One region of the Sellimonas sp. genome, then DNA from elsewhere that is predicted to be linked to it. Evidence: a T-box and tRNA genes for the amino acid it is inferred to sense, from the RefSeq annotation. Region 1 holds a T-box; the other regions hold tRNA genes.

Evidence for each region. The T-box of region 1 lies ahead of leuS (leucine--tRNA ligase). A T-box ahead of a tRNA ligase gene usually reads a tRNA of that ligase, here a tRNA-Leu.
Region 2: it has a tRNA-Leu gene. The T-box ahead of leuS (leucine--tRNA ligase) is inferred to sense a tRNA for this amino acid. The anticodon was not compared.
Region 3: it has a tRNA-Leu gene. The T-box ahead of leuS (leucine--tRNA ligase) is inferred to sense a tRNA for this amino acid. The anticodon was not compared.

The regions. Positions count from the first base shown of each region.
Region 1 covers NZ_JBKSWG010000001.1:95,541-98,819, forward strand. Annotated here, with positions in the region: gene ACLROL_RS00400 (CvpA family protein) at 1-225, shown strand, start outside; gene ACLROL_RS00405 (hypothetical protein) at 305-727, opposite strand; T-box leader at 987-1,212, shown strand; gene leuS (leucine--tRNA ligase) at 1,332-3,279, shown strand, end outside.
Region 2 covers NZ_JBKSWG010000004.1:117,946-121,224, reverse strand. Annotated here, with positions in the region: gene ACLROL_RS02760 (sodium-dependent transporter) at 1-184, opposite strand, end outside; gene infC (translation initiation factor IF-3) at 577-1,071, shown strand; gene rpmI (50S ribosomal protein L35) at 1,110-1,307, shown strand; gene rplT (50S ribosomal protein L20) at 1,338-1,694, shown strand; tRNA gene ACLROL_RS02740 (tRNA-Leu) at 1,829-1,913, opposite strand; tRNA gene ACLROL_RS02735 (tRNA-Leu) at 2,150-2,234, opposite strand; gene pap (polyphosphate:AMP phosphotransferase) at 2,340-3,279, shown strand, end outside.
Region 3 covers NZ_JBKSWG010000005.1:25,534-28,812, reverse strand. Annotated here, with positions in the region: gene ACLROL_RS03040 (beta-ketoacyl-ACP synthase III) at 1-884, opposite strand, end outside; gene ACLROL_RS03035 (YwaF family protein) at 1,063-1,725, shown strand; tRNA gene ACLROL_RS03030 (tRNA-Leu) at 1,815-1,898, shown strand; gene ACLROL_RS03025 (hypothetical protein) at 2,017-2,544, opposite strand; gene ACLROL_RS03020 (ABC transporter ATP-binding protein) at 2,541-3,179, opposite strand; gene ACLROL_RS03015 (DUF2705 family protein) at 3,191-3,279, opposite strand, start outside.

The DNA of each region.
Region 1 (3,279 bases):
GCGCAAGGTGTTATTGACGGAGATTCCCACTTTTATCTGATGCTGGAAGGATCCGATGAGATCTTTGATGTCTCTGTCGTGGATTTCATTGACATTATTAAGTACGACGTGGGACAGGAAGTGACATTGGAATATAAAGAAGGAGAAAATGCAAACGTCGTTCTCTCGCTCAACGGAGAAAAGAAAGAGACAAAAAGCGATGATGCGCAGAATGAACAGCAGTAAAGCTTTTTCCGGATTGAATAAAGGAAAATAAAAAATGGTCAGGCCCCTCTGGATGAGGGGCCCAACCATTTTACTTCTTTTAGTTTAAAAGGGCACAATCAGTCAAATCAACATGGCTTAAGTCATTCTTGTCTGCACTGATACTTATGTAGAAATCGATGTTGAAATCTCTGGAGATTTTTTTCAGTTTTTCAATAAATTCCGGGATATCATCGAGTGATATATGTGCATGTTTTAAAATACCGTCGATAAAGATGGACTCAATGTCGTGGTTGGCGCTTGTCATGCCGTAGATGAAACCGAGATAAGCGTCGATATTATCGATAGCTTCGTAATCATCCATGCAGATTGCGCGGATGTCAAAGGATAAGCTATAGGTGTCCCGATGGCTCTTCTTTATGAAGAAGACATTTCCATCGCTTTCTTTTGATGCAGTGTTTGCAAGTGCAATCATCTGCTGTGTTTTTCCGGTGCCTTTCGGGCCTGTCAATAAATTAACCATATGCAAAATCTCCTTTTAACTATAAATTTTTCTGATGAAATGACTTGTGATTATTATACACCAAATGCGGGAATGAAACAACCTTTTTTGTCAAAATTAACAAAAACAAAGAAGAAAAGAATGACAATATAAAAAGAAGTTGCATAACAGATAAGAGGAGATGCCGGATGACGGCGAGGAATGGGCAACAAAGTATGATGGGATTACTTGACAAATTGGGTCAATGCCGGTAAAATTATCAAGAATAAAAAGATATCAGATAAAAACGATAGAAGAGGAATAGTAAGAGAGAAAAGTCTTTCAGAGAGCTGTCGGACGGTGCGAGGCAGCAGACCGGAATCTCCCAACTCGCCTCGGAGTTCTTCTGGTGAAGGAATGAAGGAAGTAGCCGGAAGCGGGTTTTCCCGTTACAGAAAAAAAGGGCGTCTGTCATGCGACAGGCGAATAAGAGTGGTACCGCGTAAGTCATTGCTTTCGTCTCTTGTACATACAAGTTTCTTGTATATGCAGAAGAGACGGAAGCATTTTTATTCTGCAGGAAAGTCAAAAGACTTTTCGGCAGGATTGGGTTTTATGGCAACAGAGATATAAGGAGGAAGAGATTATGTCAGTACCTTACAATCACAGAGCCATTGAGAAAAAATGGCGTCAGCACTGGGAAGAACACCCGGTCAATGTTCAGGAAGATGAAAGAGGAAAACATGAGAAATATTACTGTCTGGATATGTTCCCGTATCCGTCAGGAAATGGGCTTCATGTAGGGCATTGGAGAGGATATGTCATTTCAGACGTGTGGAGCCGTTACAAACTCCTTCAGGGATACTACATCATTCACCCGATGGGATGGGATGCATTCGGACTTCCGGCTGAAAACTACGCTATCAAAATGGGAGTTCATCCGGCAAAATCAACAGCAGAAAATGTAAAAAATATCAAACGACAGATCAACGAGATCGCGGCTCTTTATGACTGGGACAGAGAAGTCAACACGACAGACCCGAATTTCTATAAGTGGACACAGTGGATCTTCGTTAAGATGTTTAAGGAAGGACTTGCATACGAGAAAGAATTCCCGATCAACTGGTGCCCTTCCTGTAAGACAGGACTTGCCAACGAGGAAGTCGTAAATGGAAAATGTGAGCGCTGCGGCACAGAAGTGACAAAGAAAAATCTGCGTCAGTGGATGCTGAAGATCACAAAGTACGCGGAAAGGCTCCTTGCAGATTTGGACAAACTGGACTGGCCGGAAAAGGTAAAGAAGATGCAGAGCGACTGGATCGGAAAATCCTATGGTGCGGAAGTAGATTTCCCAGTGGACGGACGCGAGGATAAGATTACTGTCTACACGACAAGACCGGATACTCTTTATGGAGCAACCTTCATGGTACTCGCCCCGGAACATGCACTTGCAAAAGAACTTGCGACTGACGAGACGAGAGAAGCGGTAGAAAAATACATTTACGATGCGTCCATGAAATCCAACGTGGACCGTCTTCAGGATAAGGAAAAGACCGGTGTGTTCACGGGAAGCTATGCAGTAAACCCGATGAACCAGAAGAAGATCCCGATCTGGCTTTCCGACTATGTACTTGCCGATTATGGTACCGGCGCCATCATGTGCGTGCCGGCTCATGATGACCGTGACTTTGCATTTGCAACAAAATTTGGCATTCCGATCATCCAGGTTATCGCAAAAGATGGAAAAGAGATCGAAAATATGACCGAAGCGTACACCGAAGCTGCCGGAACAATGATCAATTCCGGAGAATGGAACGGAATGGAATCTGCGGTCCTCAAAAAAGAAGCGCCGATGATGATCGAAGAGCGCGGTATCGGAAGAAAGACTGTGAACTACAAACTCCGCGACTGGGTATTTTCCCGCCAGCGTTACTGGGGAGAACCGATCCCGATCGTACACTGCCCGGACTGCGGTGCGGTACCGGTTCCGGAAGAAGAGCTTCCGCTGACACTTCCGGATGTGGATTCCTACGAACCGACAGGAACAGGAGAATCCCCGCTTGCAGCTATTGATTCCTGGGTCAACACGACATGTCCGGTCTGCGGAAAACCAGCCAAGAGAGAAACAAACACCATGCCTCAGTGGGCAGGTTCCTCCTGGTACTTCCTCCGCTACGTGGATCCGCACAACGATAAAGAACTTGTATCAAAAGAAAAAGCAGATGCGATGCTTCCGGTAGATATGTATATCGGAGGGGTGGAACATGCGGTACTGCATCTTCTGTACTCCCGTTTCTATACAAAGTTCCTGTACGACATCGGAGTTGTCGATTTCGACGAACCATTTACAAAATTGTTCAACCAGGGAATGATCACAGGAAAGAACGGAATCAAGATGAGCAAGTCCAAAGGAAATGTCGTTTCCCCGGATGCTCTCGTGAGAGATTACGGATGCGATTCTCTGAGAATGTATGAGCTTTTCGTAGGACCTCCGGAACTGGATGCAGAGTGGGACGACAGAGGAATCGACGGGGTATACCGTTTCCTCAACAAGCTTTGGAATCTTGTGATGGACAACAAAGAAAAAGGTGTGG
Region 2 (3,279 bases), on a different contig from region 1:
TCTCCGCAAGCATAAGGGAGAAACCGAAAGTGACAGTAAGGATCAGATAGATGAGAAGGAATGTTCCTCCTCCGTACTGGGCTGCCAGATAAGGGAAACGCCAGATATTCCCTAGTCCTACAGCAGAACCGGCCGCAGCCAACACAAAGCCGAGTCTACTGGAAAAATTACTTCGCTCTTTCATTTGTACCCTCCTAATCTCTCAATAACTTATTTCTGTATCACTTTAAAGTAAGTGTGTATATTATGGCATAGTGGTATGCAAAAAGCAAGAAAAAAATTATATTGAAAAAAGTATTTGACATAGAAAGGAGGCTGTGATAATATAACTGTTGTATGAAAAACAAAGCAGAGTATCCGCTCTCACCGCAGCACAAAAGAGTGACTGATGGTTAAATATCCAGATCCTTGTATCCGCTAGAAAGAGGGGAAAGGGAGAGATGTTTGTGGGTAGTCTGTGGCTGTCCGCTTTTTTTGTGCGTGAAACTGTCAGCAGACAAAGTTTGGCAACAGAAAACGGACAGGACAAGGAATGAGTATTTCTATTTACGGAGGTGTACTACAATTAGCGAATTAATGATTAACGAGCAGATCCGCGACAGAGAAGTGCGGGTTATCGGACAGGATGGGGAACAATTAGGAATTATGTCTGCAAAGGAAGCTCAGAAGCTTGCGCAGGATGCGGAGCTGGATCTCGTAAAGATTGCTCCGACAGCAAAGCCGCCGGTATGTAAGATCATCGATTACGGCAAGTTCAGATATGAGCAGGCAAGAAAAGAGAAAGAAGCAAGAAAGAAACAGAAAACTGTAGATGTAAAAGAAGTTCGATTATCTCCAAATATTGATACGAATGACTTGAACACAAAAGTAAACAATGCAAAGAAATTTATCCAGAAAGGAAATAAAGTAAAAGTAACACTTCGTTTCCGCGGAAGAGAAATGGCTCACGTGCAGCAGAGCAAACATATCCTGGATGATTTTGCGGAACACCTGAAAGATGTAGCTGTAGTTGAGAAGGCAGCAAAGATGGAAGGCAGAAGCATGAGCATGGTTTTAACTGAAAAACGTTAAAAATAAACTTATTTTATTATTTAAGGAGGAACATTATTATGCCAAAAATCAAAACAAATAGAGCAGCTGCAAAGCGCTTTAAAAAGACAGCAACAGGACAGTTAAAGAGAAACAAAGCTTACAAGAGCCATATCTTAACAAAGAAATCCACAAAGAGAAAGAGAAACCTCAGAAAAGCGATCATCACAGATGCAACAAATGTGAAGAACATGAAAAAAGTATTACCGTACTTATAAGAGTTGGAAGAATAGAAGGAGGAGTAAGACATGGCAAGAATTAAAGGCGGAATGAACGCAAAGAAGAAACACAATAGAGTTTTGAAGTTAGCGAAAGGATACAGAGGAGCGCGCTCCAAACAGTACAGAGTGGCAAAACAGTCTGTTATGAGAGCACTCACAAGCTCATACGCTGGACGTAAACAGCGCAAGCGCCAGATGCGTCAGCTTTGGATCGCACGTATCAATGCTGCTGCAAGAATGAATGGATTATCCTACAGCAAAATGATGCACGGATTAAAGGTAGCAGGAGTAGAGATCAACAGAAAGATCCTTGCAGATATGGCTATCAACGATGCGGCTGGATTTGCAACACTTGCAGAACTTGCAAAAGCAAACCAGGCTTAATATTAGTTTAATAGTAACATGAGAAAAGACATCTCGAAGTCCAAGCGACTGGAGATGTCTTTTTTAGGCTAATTGTTTGGAACTAAAAAACCCTTCTGGTATAAATACATACCAGAAGGGTTTTTAAATCGAAATGCGGAAGATGGGACTTGAACCCACACAAGCGCAATGCTTACAAGATCCTTAGTCTTGCTCGTCTGCCAGTTCCGACACTTCCGCAAGCAACCGCTTTATCGGCTGTCCGAGGTATATAATACTATAAACTGGATAGAATGTCAAGAAAAAAATAAAATTTTTTTGCAATTCTGTAAAAGGAAAAATCTTTCCTGCACCAGGCTACAATTTGTAAAATGAAAGTGCTATACTTATACAATAATTGGCATTGTAGCCGAAAGGACAGCAGCTTATAGTTTATAAAAAGAAAAAAGAGAACTTAAAAAGTTCTCTTCAAAGGATGCGGAAGATGGGACTTGAACCCACACAAGCGCAATGCTTACAAGATCCTTAGTCTTGCTCGTCTGCCAGTTCCGACACTTCCGCAAGCAACCGTTTTATCGGCTGTCCGAGGTATATAATACTATGAATCGGACAGAATGTCAACAATAAATTTAAAAAAATAAAAAAATTGGAAAAGGAGGAAACTTTATGTTGGAACAGATTGATCTGTCGAAAAAGATGGAAAAAACAAAATATAAAGAGCAGATGAAAGAGCTGACTGTAAAGCTTGGACGACTGCAGAGGGAATGCCAGAAAGCAGAAATTCCGGTCATGATTGTTTTTGAGGGATTTGATGCTGCAGGGAAAGGGCTTCAGATCGGAAAGCTGATCCAGGCTCTGGATCCAAGAGGATTCGAAGTATTCGCTGTAAAAAAAGAGACAGAAGATGAAAAGTTTTATCCTTATATGAAACGATTCTGGATGAAGACGCCGGAAAAGGGGAAGATAGCGGTCTTTGATACGAGCTGGTACAGGAGAGTACTGGAGGAGCATTTTGAGAAGCAGCTGACGAAGAAAGAATTGAATCAGACATTCCAGGCGATCTTGTCATTTGAGAAAGAACTGACAGATGACGGACAGTTGATCATAAAGCTGTTTCTTGCTATTGATCAGAAAGAACAGAAAAAACGGTTTGAGAAACTTTCCTCTATCAAGGAAACGATGTGGAGAGTGACAAAAGACGATTGGAAGAGAAACGAAGGCTATCCGGAATACCTGGCAGTCAATGAGGAGATGTTGAAGCGTTCTGATACGGAGTATGCGCCGTGGACAATCGTGGAGGCCACGGATAAACGTTATGCTACAGTTAAGATTTATAAGACGGTAATCGCAGCTATGGAGACAGCGCTGGAGAAAGGGAAAAAACCGGGGACGATAGAATGTGGAATTGATATGGATGAGGAGAGTTCTGTTCTGAACCGGGCTGATCTGACACTTGCATGCCCAAAAGAAAAGTACGAAAAGAAGAAGGCAAAACTGCAGAAAGAACTGGCACGTCTGCACGGTGAATTATATAAAAAGCGGATTCCTGTTGTGCTCGGTTTTGAAGGATGGGATGCAGGGGGGAAGGGCGGTGCCATCAAGAGAC
Region 3 (3,279 bases), on a different contig from region 1:
TCGAGAAGAATCGGGACACTTGCTGAGGAAGTGTTTCCATACTCCTGAAGGTTCATCGGGAATTTCCCGATATCTGTCTTCAGCCTTTTGGCCACCGCTTCCACAATGCGGCGGTTTGCCTGATGGAGGACGAACCAGTCGATATCTTCAACTGTAAGTCCTGCTTTCTCCAGAACTTCTTCCGTAACCTGAGGTACGGAGCGCACTGCGAACTGGAAGACTGCTCTTCCATCCATCTGGATGTAGAAATTTTTCGGAATCTCCTTCCCTTCCTTGTCTGAAAGGAATTCCAAAAATTCTGCCGTGCATCGGTTATGGCAGATGAGGGCCTCCCCTCTGCTTCCGTCCAGATGAGCTGCAGGAGGATAAGGTGTACCTTCTTCTGCCCGCAGGATGACTGCCCCGGCTCCGTCTCCAAATAAGATACATGTGCCTCTGTCGGTCCAGTCCACAAGCGAAGAAATACATTCGCTTCCAATTACAAGTATGGTCCTGTAAATCCCTGCCGCAATATACGCCTGCGCTGTCTGGTATCCAAATACAAATCCTGTACATGCCGCCTGCATGTCATATCCGGCCGCATTGACTGCCCCGATTTCTTCCTGCACGGTACATGCCACGCTCGGGAAAAGAACATCTGGCGTACTGGACGCCACGAGGATGAAATCGATCTCCTCCGGCTTTATCTTGGCATTTTCCAGCGCTCGCTTTGCCGCCTCAGAAGCCATGAAGGATGTCGTCTCCTTGTCTGCAAGGTGGCGTCTTCTCACGCCGGTGCGTTCCTGTATCCATTCGTCATTTGTCTCAACCATCTCAGACAGGTCATCATTGCTCAAAATTTTAGGCGGGATATAGGATCCCGTCCCGCATATTCTTCCTATCATATGTTTTCTCCAGATTTTTATTTTGAACTTAAAATACTTTGACATTCAAACTATATTACAAGGACACTGTCCTGTCAAGAGATTTTGTACTATAATGTAGTCAGAACGTATATTTTTCACAAAACCTTTTACCCTATTTCCATGAGAAATTTTGTATGACACAAAAGGAGGCGTATCCATGAAATCCGGACATTTTCCCCTACATATCGAAACCGTCTTGACTGCCGTCGGGATCTTCATGGCTCTCAGCGAACTGTGGAAACAGTATGTGATTACTTTCTGTGTAAATGGCGGTACGTACGACTGGTGGTATTTTCCTTTCCAGCTCTGCTCTATCCCCATGTACCTTCTGATCCTCCTTCCATTTTTCCGCAGAAGTCATATCCAAAGAGTCTTCTATACGTTTCTGATGGATTTTTCTCTCCTGGGCGGAATCTTCGTCTTTTTGGACACGACAGGCATGCACTATCCTATCCCTGCCCTGACCGTTCATTCCTATCTCTGGCATATCGCCCTCATCGGCATCGGACTTGTCTGTGGTCTGTCTGGAATCGCAGACTACACATGGCGAGGATTTCGCATGTCCGCTCTTCTTTTTGGCATTCTCTGCCTCCTGGCCGAAATTCTGAATCTGTCCATCGGCAGGATCGCAGATATCAATATGTTTTATATCAGCCCGTACTATGAAATGTCCCAGGCTGTCATATCGGTCATCACGCACCGGTTTGGCAACCCTGTGCGCATCGTATTCTACATCCTGGCTATCTTGGCAGGCGCTCTCCTCCTGCACTTTGTATGGCAAAAACGATTTCTCTCGTCTCATGCAAGGCACAGATTTTGACCCTCTTACGGGTCTCCAAAAAAATTTTCAAATTTTTTCAAAAAGTATTTGCAAAATCTAAAACTTTATGATATTATATCACTTGTCAAGCGGATATGGCGGAATAGGCAGACGCGCTAGATTCAGGTTCTAGTCCTCGCGAGGGGGTACAGGTTCAAGTCCTGCTATCCGCATTGATAACAGAAAGGAAATCTCAAATCGAGATTTCCTTTTTTTGTGCAGTAAACCCGGCAAGAATCTGTGATGTTGCATCAACAGAATTTTACCGGGTAAGTAAATCAATTTTTATTTTTATTTTTTCATAATGCAGTCCGCCAGCTCATCAGCCGACTCCTCATGGATATTTTTCAGCCGCTGGACAAATTGGTATTCTGCTTCTTCATTCGGCTCACTTCTTAATCTGTCTATAAGATACGAGTGTATATCCCGCGCCGTCTCAACTATTTCATTTTTTTTACATGTTTCCCCAAGACTAGTCAGATAGGAGCTATGATACACCAAAGTCTGAAATTTCTCCTCTTCCATTTTCACATTTGTGATGTTGTCCTGGAGATAATTTTTTCTTTCCAGGATATCTGCCAAAAGCTCCTCTTTTTTCAGTGTTCCGTTCTCTAACCTGGAATAAACATCCTTTATATCCCTATTTACTTTTTCTTCTTGTTCTGACATTCTCATCGGGACTTCCTGCTCTTTCACATTCTCTTCCTGTTTGGTAAACAGTTCCTTTTCCTTGGCCGAGAGAAAAAAGACTGCTCCTATAGACGCATAAACAAACACAATGACGCCAAAACAGATTCCGATTACTTTTTTCCGTTTCATAATACTGTTTCCTCTACAATTTTACCCGATGAAATTTTCAGGATCACGTCGCACAACTCTTTTAAATCTTCTTTATGATGCGTTGCAACTATGATCGTTGCTCCCCTTTCCCTTTCTTCTTTTATAATATTATAAATCAGCTGCACTCCTTCTTCGTCCAGAGCATTTGTCGGCTCATCAAGCAATATAATATTTTGCTTTTCGAAGATCGCCTGTGCGATATTCAATCTTTGTTTCATTCCAAGAGAGAACTTTTTTACTTTTTTCTTTGAATCGGGATCCAATCCTACACGTTGCAAAGCATGTCTGATATCTTCAGCTTCCGCGCTCTTTTTGATCTTACTAAGCAGCTCTAAATTTTTGCTTGCTGAACATCCTGGCAAAAGCTCCATATTCTCTATGACAATGCCCGTATCCGGAGGAAAGGAGATGGTTTCATGCAGCTTCTCTCCGTCGATCACGATGCTTCCGCTGTCCAGACGGATCAAACCGCTGATCGCCCTCATAAGCATCGTCTTTCCCGAACCATTCTGTCCATATAGACCATATACTTTACCGTTCTCAAATTCATAGGACACATCATCTATAACCTTATTGTTTTTTATCGTTTTGTTTATATTTTGTAGCAGAATCATAAATCCCTCCGTTAAAAGATATCTTTTTTTCTAAACTTTTGTATTGAAAAAACACATACGATCACTGACGCCATGACTAAATATGTAAGCGCAAACTCAT